DNA from 2 places in the Janthinobacterium pasteuri genome. Region 2 is predicted to be linked to the other one. Evidence: predicted binding sites of a transcription regulator. Region 2 holds the regulator's gene; the other holds the start of a gene.
What was found. Region 2 encodes FliA, which starts transcription of late flagellar genes. Its sites were predicted from a motif close to CTAAAGTTTNNNNNNNNNNNGCCGNTA; they were not measured.

Region 1 (6,163 bases), on a different contig from region 2:
GTCCTGCACGCGGGCTTTCGATTCCGGCGGGAAATAGCGCTCCACGTACAGCTTGCCGACGGCGTCGCTCAGGGCCGCATTCGTCGCGGCCAGCGCGCGCTTGCTGCGCGGCGACTGCTGCGGCGTACCGCTCAGGGCGCTGCCATAGAAGGCGAAGCGCTGGTCGGCGGCCGCCTTCGGCAAGGTCGTGCTGAAATGGTTGATCGCGTGGAAGGCGAGGAAATCCTTCCAGGTGGCCAGCGGCACGCTCGCCACCAGCGCGGCGCTGCCCGTCATGGCCGTCGGGTGCCAGACGATGAAATCTGTCTGCCTGCCCAGCCCTGCCGCCTGGAAAAAGGCTTTCCAGTCCAGGCCTGGCGCCTTGCTGGCAAAGTCGGCGGCACGCCACGCGTTGTTGCCCTTGGCGACATCGGCCGAATCCTCGCGGCTGGCGTGACTGGCGGCAATCTGCTGCTCCAGCGCAAACACGCGCGCGGCGCGCGCTGGCGCATCGCTGTAGCCGGCCTGCTTGAGCATGGCGGCAATATGCGCCTGGTAGCCCGTGCGCAAGCCCTGCATGCGCGCGCTGTCGGCCTGGTAAAACGCGCGGTCGGGCAAGCCCAGCCCGCCCTGCAGCAAATAGGCCACATTGCGCGTGGTGTCGTTCAAGTCTTGCGCCACCCACAGGCCGAACAGGTTTTCCGTATAAAAATTGGTGGCATTGAGCGGGTCGACATCGGCGCGCAGGCTCTCGCCCAGCGCACGGGCCAGTCCCGCCTGGTCGCGGATGCCATTAATCTTTGTCAACAAGGGCTTGATCGGCGCCCAGCCTTTCGCTTCGATAGCCGGTTCGTCCATCCAGGAACGGTAAAAATCGCTGACCTGACGCGCTGCCGCGTCCGTCTGTGGCGCCGCCGCCAGGCCTTCGACGAGGCCGATGATGCGCTCGTTGGTCGCGTTGGAGAGCATGGCGAACGAGCCCCAGCTGCTGCGGTCGGCGGGAATCTCCGTGCTGCGCAGCCAGTCGCCATTCACGTAGTCATAGAAGTCGTCGCCGGGCAAGGCCGTGGCGGCAGCAGGGACAGAGGCGCTGGCGGCCGCCTGCTGGCCATGCGCCTGGGCCGGTAAATAGACCAGAGTGGCGCCGGCCAGGGCGATGGCGATGGCAGCCTGAACTGGCGTCAGGGACCAGGGAAAACGCAAACCGTGCATGGCGATCCTTTCGATGAAAATAGCCAAAATCATAGCCTGAAATCAGACCTTTTTCGGGCCAAAAAACCGTCCCCTAACTTTTTTGCATACGCACAAAAAATCGGCATATAGTTGCACGACCCCGTGCCGCGTGCACGCCAAGGAGATTGCCATGCAACTGGAAGCGCTGTTCCAGCAACCCCACGCCCTGCCTACCGCCCCGAGGATCGTCGATGAACTGGTACGCAGTTTCGACAACCCCGCCATTGCCATCGAAGACATCGCGCGCCAGTTGGGTGCGGACCCGGTGCTGAGCGCCAAGCTGCTGCGCTTGGCCAACTCGGCCCATTACCACGTTTCACGCAGCGTCGGCACGGTCGAAGACGCCGTGCTGATGCTCGGTTTTGTTACCGTGCGCACCCTCGTCATCAGCTCGGGCCTGGTCAGCGGATACAAGGCCGTACCCGGCCTGAATCTGCCGCAGTTCTGGCGCTACAGCCTGCACAGCGCAGTATCGGCCCGCTGGATCGCCAGGCAGACGGGCGACAACCAGGACCTGGCATTCACCATCGGCATGATGCATGCGATCGGCCAACTGGTGATCCATGCCGCCATGCCCGAGCAAGCCATGCAGCTCGACAAGATCGCGCCGCCGCTCGATGCGCGCCGGCTCGACGCGGAACGGGTGTCGCTGGGCTATGACTATGCGCACGTGGGCGCCGAGCTGACGCGCCGCTGGAAGTTTCCCAGTACCTTTGCCGATGCCATCGCCGCCTTTCCCGACCCGCTGGCCAAGGTGCCTTTGAACCGGCTGGCCGCCATCGTGCACCTGGCCGCCTGGCGCGCGCGCATCGATGAAAACCAGTTGAGCAATGAGGAAATCATCGCCTGTTACCCCAACGACGTGGCCGAAGCGCTGAGCTTGCCGCCCTCGGTACTGGTGGACAGGATGCCGCCGCCTGCCGAACTGAGCGCGGGACTGGAAGAACTCGTTAAATAGTGGCAGGTGCCGGCATCGTCGCTTCCAGCAACCATGCGGGTTTGCGGGCGATGCCGGCGACCGGCAAAAAATCATCTAATTATTTTCACTTTTTTTCAAAAACACCCTCAAGTTCCCGATCAGCACGCCGTTAATCTAGACAAGCGGTAATCCATTCACTAGTTACGGGTGTGCTCATGACCTCCAACGACGTTCTCTCGATGTATGAAAATATTGCAGGAATGACCAATAAAATGGTTGTGGCCGCACGTTCGAGCGACTGGGATGGCTTGGATACCCTGGAAAACCAGTGCGCCAGCGCCGCCAGCACGACCATGACGGGCAGCGTACCTGCCCTGGCTGGCGCCTCGCGCCTGCGCAAGATCGATTTACTCAAGCAAATCCTGGCCAATGACCGCGAAATCCGCGCCATCACGGAACCGTGGATGACGCAGCTGTCGAATGCCATGCCAGGATCGCGCGCCCACATGTAAGTCAATAAGCAAGCTTGCAGCACCAGAAACACCACCCGCGGGTGCTTTTTTTACGTCTGCCGCCGTGCCAGGCAGCGCGGCATTGGCGGCGCTCAGGAAGAAAAGAGGGGGAATTTGGAAGGCGAGCCCCAGGTATCTCCTGGCGTCGCCTCGCTGCCGGTTGCATCCGGCGTTCGCGAGCACATCGTCGGCATCGCAAACCGCTTCCAGACCCAGGCGTTTATGCAACGCTACACCTGTTTGCCGCGCCACACTATCGTTGGTGACTGCGACAGGCTGGGACTGTTTTGTCGTAGAGCAAGTCCACTGCATTAATCATATCACCATCTTTAAAAAATAAGCAACACGATAGACAGGCACTTTCTGTCTTTTTTAAATATCTTTTCTTGCATCAAATTTTTAGCGCGGCCTTGCAGCAGCATTAACGCGAGAACGGCTCCGGTTCCGGCTCGGCCGCTTCCTCCTCCAGCGCTTCCGTCAGCACCGGCACATCCTTCTTCTTGCGGCCAAATGGCTTGCGCAGCAAGACCCAGTATTTCGAGGGCGCGCCCGGCCCCGCCGCTTGCTTGCGCTTGCGCACGACATACACGATGAGCGCCGTCAGCAACAGGAAGATCAGGGTGCCCACACCCAGCCACAGCAAGCCGTTGCCGCCCGCTTTCTTTTCCTTGTCAGCCGCTGGCGCCGCATGCAGGGGCTTGGGCTTGGCATGGGGCACTTCCGTCACGACTGGCGCTGCGGCAGGCGCAATGGCAGCGGTCGCAGCGACGGGCAGCGCCAGCGCCTGTTGCAAGACGCCGATCTTGCCTTCCAATTCACCGAGCTTTTCATTCAGGGCCACGTTTTTCTGGCCCAGCGCCACGCACGCTTCCGCCAGCCCGGCATCCGCCTGCGGCGCGCAAGCGGCCACAGGCGCGATGGCGCGGCGTAACGGCGGCGGGCGCAACGCAGGGGCAGCCGGCATGGTCGCGGCGGGCGGCGGCACTCGCGCGGGGCGCACGAGGCCCTCGGCGCGCGCACGAGCCGCCAGCGCGGCGGCATCGGGCGGCGGCGCACCGGGCACAGCGCGCGGCTGCGGCAACGGCAGTGGCTGCGCCAGCGGCACAGGCGCCGGAATGGCGGGCCTGACTGGCGCACTGGCGGCGACGGCGGCGGGCGGTACCGGCGTCAGCCACAGCGTACCGAGGCGCACGATGGCGCCACTGCCATTGCCCAATAATAAATACAAATGCACATGACCGGCCTGGATCGCTTGCCGGGTGGTCACGCGCACATAGTGCCGCCCACCCCGCTCCAGCGGGCTGATCGTCAAGGTTTGCAGGGCCGGGTCCATGCCGATGCCGCCGCCCCGGTACACATCAGGCGAGGCCAGGCGCACGGCCACGCCACTGGCTTCCTCGGGCGCCAGGGCCGTCAGTTCGATCTCGGCCAGCAAGGGCTGGCCCACGTGCGACAGCACCGCCATCTCGCCCAGTTCGGCCGCCATGACGGGCGACAAGGCCAGGCTGGCGGCGGCGCACGCGATCAGGGACCAACGGGAAACAATGCTGCTTTGCATGGACTGATCGCTTTGATAACAAGATAAAAATGGGAACTCGCCTGTCTTTAACGGCAGGAAATCGCAAAAATATAGATGGGCCATGGCAATAATGATGCAATACAGCATCATCCTGTGCCTTTTTGACGTCTGGAGTACACTCGTTTTACCTCCATCGATGAAAGGGATGCCATGAGTAGCAGAATCGAACGCGACAGTTTCGGCCCGATCGACGTACCCGCCGACCGGCTTTGGGGAGCGCAAACGCAGCGCTCACTTGAGCACTTCCATATCTCCACGGAAAAGATGCCGCCCGAACTGATCGCCGCCCTGGCCACCGTCAAGCGCGCGGCCGCCCACGTCAACCTGGACTTGGGATTACTGGATGGCAAGAAAGCCATCGCCATCACGCAGGCAGCCGACGAAGTGCTGGCTGGCAAGCATGACGCAGAATTCCCGCTGGCCGTCTGGCAGACGGGCTCCGGCACGCAAAGCAATATGAACATGAATGAAGTGCTGGCCAACCGCGGTTCCGAACTGATCGGCGGCTTGCGCGGCGCCGAGCGCCTGCTGCACCCGAACGACGACGTCAACCTGGGCCAGTCCTCGAACGACATCTTTCCGACCGCCATTCATGTGGCAGCTGCCCTGGCCGTCGCAAACACGGTCTTGCCGCCCCTGCGCCAGCTGCGCGCCACGCTGGACGCCAAGGCCACGGAATTTGCCGACATCGTCAAGATCGGCCGCACGCATTTGCAGGATGCCACGCCCTTGACCCTGGGCCAGGAATTTTCCGGCTATGTGGCGCAGCTGGACTTTGCCGGGCACATCATCACGGCATCCTTGCCGCCGCTGCTGCAACTGGCCGCCGGCGGCACGGCCGTGGGCACGGGATTGAATGCCCACGTGGAATTTGCCGGCCGCATCGCGCTTGAACTGGCGCGCCTGACGGGCCAGCCGTTCGAGACGGCCAGCAACAAGTTTGCCGCCCTGGCCGCCCACGATGCCTTGGTGGCCGCCCATGGCGCGCTGAAAACCCTGGCCACGGCCCTGATGAAAATTGCCAACGACGTGCGCTGGATGGCGTCCGGCCCCCGTTCCGGCCTCGGTGAAATCACGATCCCTGAAAACGAGCCGGGCAGCTCCATCATGCCGGGCAAGGTCAATCCCACCCAGTGCGAAGCACTGACCATGCTGTGCTGCCAGGTGTTCGGCAACGATGTCGCCATCACGGTGGGCGGCGCCTCGGGCAATTTCGAGCTGAACGTCTTCAAACCCTTGATTGCGCACAACTTCCTGCAAAGCGCGCGCCTGCTGGGCGACGGCATGCGCAGCTTCGACGAGCATTGCGCGCACGGCATCGCGCCGAACCGTGGTCGCATCGCCGAACTGATGGAACGTTCCCTGATGCTGGTCACGGCGCTGGCGCCCCACATCGGCTACGACAAGGCGGCGCAAATTGCCAAACGGGCCCAGCACGAAGGCACGACCTTGAAGGAAGCGGCGCTGGCCCTGGGCTTTGTGACGGAAGAGCAATTCAGTGCGTGGATCGTGCCATTGGAGATGACGCGACCCAACAAAAGCTAAAGCTCAGCCTGCATTATCCCTGGCTTCATGTAAACTATGACCTTAGTTGATGCCGTCATAAAGTGTTTAAAACACATCATTGCAATAAGGGATACAATGCAAAAAGTAAGCTTTGATTTAACATCCGAGTTCGTCGAGCTGAACCAGCTTTTGAAGCTGGTGGGCTTGTGCGACAGTGGTGGCGCAGGCAAGGTCATGGTCGATAGCGGCGTGGTGAAAGTCGATGGCAAGAAGGAATTGCGCAAGACTGCCAAGATCCGCGCCGGCCAGGTCGTCAGCGTGGGCGATATCCGTATCACGGTCGTCGCTCCTGTCTGACCCCCGCATGGGGCGCGAAAGCAGCCCCATGTGTCCAGCCAGCATGCCTGCCAACCCGGCTGCCCGGATCAAGCTGCA
Region 2 (6,163 bases):
CCTTGACCAGCGGCGCCAGGGTGGATGTCAGGTCCTGCGCCAGGCGCGTCATGTGTTCGCGCTCGCGGCGGATGGCTTCCGTGCGGCGTTTCAGGGCGGGATTCGGCAGCGGGATCGCTTGCGGTGCTTCCATGATGATGGGCGGCGCGCCCTTTTCCAGACTGAAAGCCTGGCCGATGGCATTCTGGAAGACGCGGTATTTGCCCTCGTTGACTTGCGAAATCGCATACATCACGACGAAAAAGGCGAACAGCAAAGTGATGAAGTCGGCGTACGAGATCAGCCAGCGGTCCTGGTTGTCCGGTTCCTCGTCATACTTCCTGCGCGCGCGCCGCATCATGCTCAGTGCTCGTGCAGCAGGCTGGCCACGCGCTCTTCGATGATGCGCGTATGGTCGCCCGTGGCGATGTCGTACAGCACGGCGGCCGTGATTTCATATTGCAGCACGCGGCGCGAGACGATGGCCTTGAGTTTATTGGCCACCGGCAAGAACAACAGATTGGCCAGGCCCACGCCATAAATCGTCGAGACAAAGGCGACGGCGATGCCGCTACCTAATTTACTCGGGTCGGTGAGGTTTTCCATGACGTGGATCAGGCCCAGTACGGCGCCCAGAATACCGATGGTGGGCGAATAGCCGGCCGCCGATTCCCACACCTTGACGGCCTGGCGCTCAGCCATTTCATAGGCGGAGATTTCCACGTCGAGCAGCTGGCGCAGCTTGTCGGGGGCGATGCCGTCGACGATCATGCGCAAGCCCTTGGCGTTGAAGCGGTCGGCCGTGTTTTCCATCAGGCGCTCGAGCGCCAGCGGGCCGTCGCGGCGCGCCGTCAAACTCCATTGCCCGATGTCGCGCGCCAGCGCGGCGCGCGTGTCGGCCGGCGGCAGGAACACCCAGCGCAGCATTTCCAGGCCGCGCACAAAGGTGCGCAGCCGCGTTTGCAGCAGCACGGCGCCGAAGGTGCCAATGACCACGATGGCAAAGGCGGCCGGCTGCAGCAGGGAGGCCATCTTGCCGCCTTCCAGTGCCTGGCCGACCAGCAGGCCCGCCAGCGCCAGCGCCAGCCCGATTACGCTGGACCAGTCCACGCCAGCTCCCTCAAGGTTGCGCGCAGGCGCGCGACGGCCTGGGTATGCAGCTGCGAGACGCGCGATTCGGACACGCCCATCACCGCGCCGATCTCCTTCAGATTCAGCTCTTCTTCGTAATACAGGCCCATGAGCATTTTCTCGCGTGGCGGCAGCGCGTCGATGGCATCGATCACGGATTGCCGGAAATCGGTATCAAGCAGGGATCGCAAGGGGTCGCTGTCCTCGTCCACGCAATGGCGGTCGAGAAAGCTGTCATTGCCGTCCGGGTCATGAAAGTCTTCGTAGTACAGCAACTGGTGGCCGCCGCCGTCGCCCAGCATTTCCTGGTAGTCGGACAGCGACATCTTCAGCAATTTCGCCACTTCCGACTCCGTCGGCGGGTGGCCCAGGCGCTGCTGCAGGGTGCTCATCGCCTCTTCGATCTTGCGCATGTTCTGGCGCATGCTGCGCGGCAGCCAGTCGCTGGTGCGCAATTCGTCGAGCATGGCGCCGCGGATGCGCAGCACGGCATACGTCTCGAACTGCGCGCCATGCGTCTCTTCATAGCGGCTGATGGCGTCGAGCAGGCCGATCATGCCGGCCTGGATCAGGTCATCGACCTCGACCGAAGGCGGCAATTTCGCCTTCATATGGTGCGCCAGACGCTTCACCAGCGGAATGTGCTCCGTCAGCAAATAGTCCTTGTTCGATTTCCCTTTGACCGTGTACATAGGCTGCTTATTGTTTTAACTGCTATCGTGTGCTGATGATGGAATCAGGCGCTGAACTGCTGCAAGCTCCCCGTCTGATACAAGGTGCCACCGAGCACCGGCGCCGCCGAACGGGCCAGCCGCTCGGCCAGTCCGCGAAACGCCACCGAGGCCCCCGCCAGCGGAAAGGCATCGACCACGCTGCGGCCCAGCCGCGCCGCACGGTGCAGATACTCATCGGCAGGCACCGACCCCATCGAAGTCAGTTTCACGGCCAGGTAGCGGCTCGCCGCTTGCGCCATATTATCGTATACCACTTTTGCCTCGGATTCGGAAGCGCCGGTGACCAGAATGCCAAAAGGACGGCGTCCCAGTTCCTGGCTCAGGCGCTTGATCAGGCAGTACGCGGCCTTGATCGAGGTGGCGCTGGTCGAGACTTGCACCACGATATCGGACGAAGCCATCAGCGGCACGGGGAAGCAATCGCCCTCGTCGGCCACGACGCCGTCGACCAGCACGATGCCGCTCTGGCGCGCCAGCACTTCGAAGGTCTTGCCCAGGCGGCGCAATTCTTCCTCGCCCGCATAGTCCATGCTATCCATCAAATGGTTGCGCGCGCCCAGGCTGGCCACGCCGAAGCCTTGCGGCACCTGGTGGATGACCTGGTTCAACGCGCACTGCTGGCGCGCCACGTCGCGCAGGCTGGCGCCGTGCGCCAGTCCCAGGCGCGCAGCGACGCCATCGCTGCCGCCACTGGCGTCGAGCAGCAGCACGTCATTGCCGCCGTAGGCCAGCGAGGCGCCCAGGTTGACCAGCATGGCGCCCTTGTCATCTTGCGGCGTGGCCGATAAAAATGTCATCACGCGCGGCTGCGGGCCGGCCAGCATGCGGCGCAAGCCCTCGGCCTGGTCGAAATCGAAATTAGCCAAGGTGCACCCCGCGCGCTTCATTGTTGCGGGCAGCCGCCTGCGCCATCAGCAACGGCAGTTCGGCATCGGAAAACTGCGTCGCCGCCGCATCGCGCTTGAGCTTGAAGGCGCGGTCGATCAGGTAGCCGCGGTCGGCCAGGTACAAATCTTCCGGCACGCGCTGGCCGTTCGACACATAAAACAGGTTCAGCTTCTGGCGGATCACCACGTCGAGCACATTGCCGATCGAAGCCGCTTCATCGAGCTTGGTCATGATGCAGCCGGCCAGGCCGCTGCCCTGGTAGGCGCGCACCACTTCATTGAGGGTTTCCTGCGTCGCCGTGGAATTCAGGCACAGCAGGCGTTTCACATCGGCGCCGGCGCCCGACAACATGGCCACCTGTTCCGTGACCATCTGGTCGCGCTGGCTCACGCCCACCGTATCGATCAGCACCGTGTGCTTGTTCTTCAATTCCTTCAGGGCGATGCGCAAGTCCGCTTCATCTTTCACCGAATGCACCATCACGCCGAGGATCTTGCCGTAGATGCGCAGCTGTTCATGCGCGCCGATACGATAGGCGTCCGTGGTGATCAGGGCCAGCTTTTCAGGGCCATGGCGCATCACGCAGCGGGCCGCCAGCTTGGCCGTGCTGGTGGTCTTGCCGACGCCGGTCGGGCCCACCAGGGCAAACACGCCGCCCTGCTCCAGCATGGCGTCTTCATTGGCCACCGTATTCAGGTTACGGCTGAGGACGGTCTTGATCCAGCGCATGCTTTGCGCGCCATCGAGGCCGGCGGGCAGCTTGTCGATCAGGTAGCGCGCCAGGCTGGCCGAAAAACCGGCGGCCAGCATTTCGCGCAGCACCACGGCTTTTTGCGGCTCGCGCTGCTGCGTCGAGCCCCACGAGATTTCCGCCAGCTGGGTTTCCATCATGCCGCGCATGGCGCGGATTTCATTCATCATGCCGCTCATCTCGGCGGCGGCGTTCTCTTTGACGTGCGCCAGCGCGCTGGCCATCATCTGCTGCATGCGGGCCATGTCCACTGGCTCGGAAGAAGCCTGGCGCGGCGCGGCCGCGCGTAGCGCAGCCGGGCGCTGGGCCGGGGCGGCCGGACGCTGCGGCGTGGCGAACTGGGTCTGCAACTGGGGACGGGGCTGGGCCATTTCGGACGCGGCCGGCGGCGAGGCCAGCGAAGCGGCATCGTCATTGGCCAGCGCGAGGATTTCCACCACGCCATCGGCCTGGCGGTTCGACAGGATCACGGCATCGGGGCCCAGCGCTTCGCGCACCTTGCGCAGCGCATCGCGCGACGAGGCGCCCGTAAATTTCTTCACATTCATGACCGGCCTCCCAAGGCGGGGGTGGCGCAATACTGGCTGAACTGTGTGACCATCGTCGACTCCTGTTGCTTGGGTGCTGTCTTCCACATGGACACAGATCACCCGGACAGTTTCTATTATTAGCGATGCCTGGAGGAAATGATCGAAGGAACAGGACGGGAAAGTACCCGTTATTCAGTTTGCCGGGAGGAAATTGATGTTTTTTTGACCAAAATCAAGGGCTAAGCAAAGGCTGGGGTCAGACCCCCTCACACCTTGGCGATGACCTTGGTGTTGGCGGTGTTGAGGGTCTGACCCCGGTATTGACTATGCCAACTATTGCGCGCCCACCAGGCTGGTGACGCGAATGGTCTTGGTTTCCGGCACTTCCGCATGCGACAGCACTTTCAGCTGCGGCAGGGCGCGGCGCAGGAAGCGCGACAGCAACGCGCGCAGCGGCGCCGGCACCAGCAGCACGGGCGTCAGGCCCAGCGCTTCCTGCTGCTGGGCAGCCAGGCCCGCCTGGTGCGCGATGGTATCGGCCAGGCCCGGCTCGATGCCCGCGCCATCGCCGCCATTGCCCATGGCTTGCATCAGCAGGCGCTCCAGGCGGCTGTCCAGGGTCATCACGGACAGTTCGGCCGCGCCGGGGAACAATTGCTGCACGATGGCGCGGCCCAGGGATACGCGCACCAGCGCCGTCAAATCGTTCGGGTCTTGCGTATTGACCGTATGCTCGGCCAGGGTTTCGATGATGGTGCGCATGTCGCGGATGTGCACGCCCTCGGCCAGCAGGTTCTGCAGCACTTTTTGCAGAGTCGACAGCGACAGCATCTTCGGCACCAGGTCTTCCACCAGGCGCGGCGCATCCTTGCCCAGGTGATCGAGCAGCGATTGCACTTCGGCGCGCCCCAGCAGCTCGGAGGCGTGCGAGGTGATCAGATGATTCAAGTGCGTGGCCACCACGGTGCCCGCATCGACGACCGTGTAGCCCATCGATTGCGCCTGGTCGCGCAAGCTCGCGTCGATCCAGGTGGCGGGCAAGCCGAACGCGGGGTCGCTGGTGGCCAGGCCCGGCAAGGTGCCGCTGGCCATGCCGGGATTGATCGCCAGGAACTGCCCGTTGAATGCTTCGCCCACGCCCACTTCCACGCCCTTGAGGGTGATGCGGTAGGCGGACGGCTTCAATTCCAGGTTGTCGCGGATATGCACGGGTGGCGCCAGAAAGCCCACTTCCTGGGCAAATTTCTTGCGGATGCCCTTGATGCGCTTGAGCAATTCGCCGCCCTGCGTCTTGTCGACCAGCGGGATCAGGCGGTAGCCCACTTCCAGGCCCAGGGTATCGACGGGCATGATGTCTTGCCAGCTGGCTTCTTCCTGCTCGGGCGCCACGGTCGCTTGCGGCGCTTCGGCCGGCGTTTCCGCCGCCGCCTTTTCCTGCGTACGCTTCTTGCTGATCAAATACGCGGAACCGGCCAGCAATGAGGCCAGCAGGATGAAGACCATGTTCGGCATGCCGGGAATCAAGCCCATGCCGCCGATGATGCCGGCGGTAATATATAGCACTTGCGGTTTCGCAAACAATTGCCCCACCAGCTGGGTGCCGATGTCCTGGTCGCTGGCCACGCGCGAGACGACGATACCGGCTGCCGTGGAAATGATCAGCGAAGGAATCTGTGCCACCAGGCCGTCACCGATGGCCAGCAGGGTGTAGTTCTTGAGCGCATCGGCAAAGCCCATGTCGTGCTGCAGCAAGCCCACCAGCAAGCCGCCGACGATATTGATGACGGTGACCATGATGCCGGCGATGGCGTCACCGCGCACGTATTTGCTGGCACCGTCCATGGCGCCATAGAATTCCGCTTCCTGCGCCACTTCCGTGCGGCGGCGGCGCGCCTCGTCTTCGCCGATCAGGCCGGCGTTCAGGTCGGCATCGATGGCCATCTGCTTGCCGGGCATGGCGTCCAGCGCGAAGCGGGCACCTACCTCGGCGATACGGCCCGCACCCTTGGTCACCACGGTGAAGTTGATGATGGTCAAAATGATGAACACCACGATACCGACCGTGTAATTACCGCCGATCAGGAAGTGACCGAACGCTTCAATCACTTTACCGGCCGCGTCGGCGCCCGTATGGCCTTCCGTCAGCACCA

Region 1: ACQ4WN_RS04840 (flagellar protein FliT) is a predicted target of FliA. The motif match lies at 2,277-2,303, and genes of this name have one in related genera.

The regions. Positions count from the first base shown of each region.
Region 1 is NZ_JBNYXS010000003.1:121,237-127,399, forward strand. Features, by position in the region: gene ACQ4WN_RS04830 (M13 family metallopeptidase) at 1-1,191, opposite strand, end outside; gene ACQ4WN_RS04835 (HDOD domain-containing protein) at 1,343-2,170, shown strand; gene ACQ4WN_RS04840 (flagellar protein FliT) at 2,347-2,643, shown strand; gene ACQ4WN_RS04845 (type IV pilus assembly protein FimV) at 3,065-4,201, opposite strand; gene fumC (class II fumarate hydratase) at 4,373-5,767, shown strand; gene ACQ4WN_RS04855 (RNA-binding S4 domain-containing protein) at 5,864-6,085, shown strand.
Region 2 is NZ_JBNYXS010000012.1:23,521-29,683, reverse strand. Features, by position in the region: gene motD (flagellar motor protein MotD) at 1-337, opposite strand, end outside; gene ACQ4WN_RS13795 (flagellar motor protein) at 343-1,089, opposite strand; gene ACQ4WN_RS13790 (RNA polymerase sigma factor FliA) at 1,071-1,802, opposite strand; gene ACQ4WN_RS13785 (MinD/ParA family ATP-binding protein) at 1,847-2,710, opposite strand; gene flhF (flagellar biosynthesis GTPase FlhF) at 2,703-4,031, opposite strand; gene flhA (flagellar biosynthesis protein FlhA) at 4,347-6,163, opposite strand, start outside.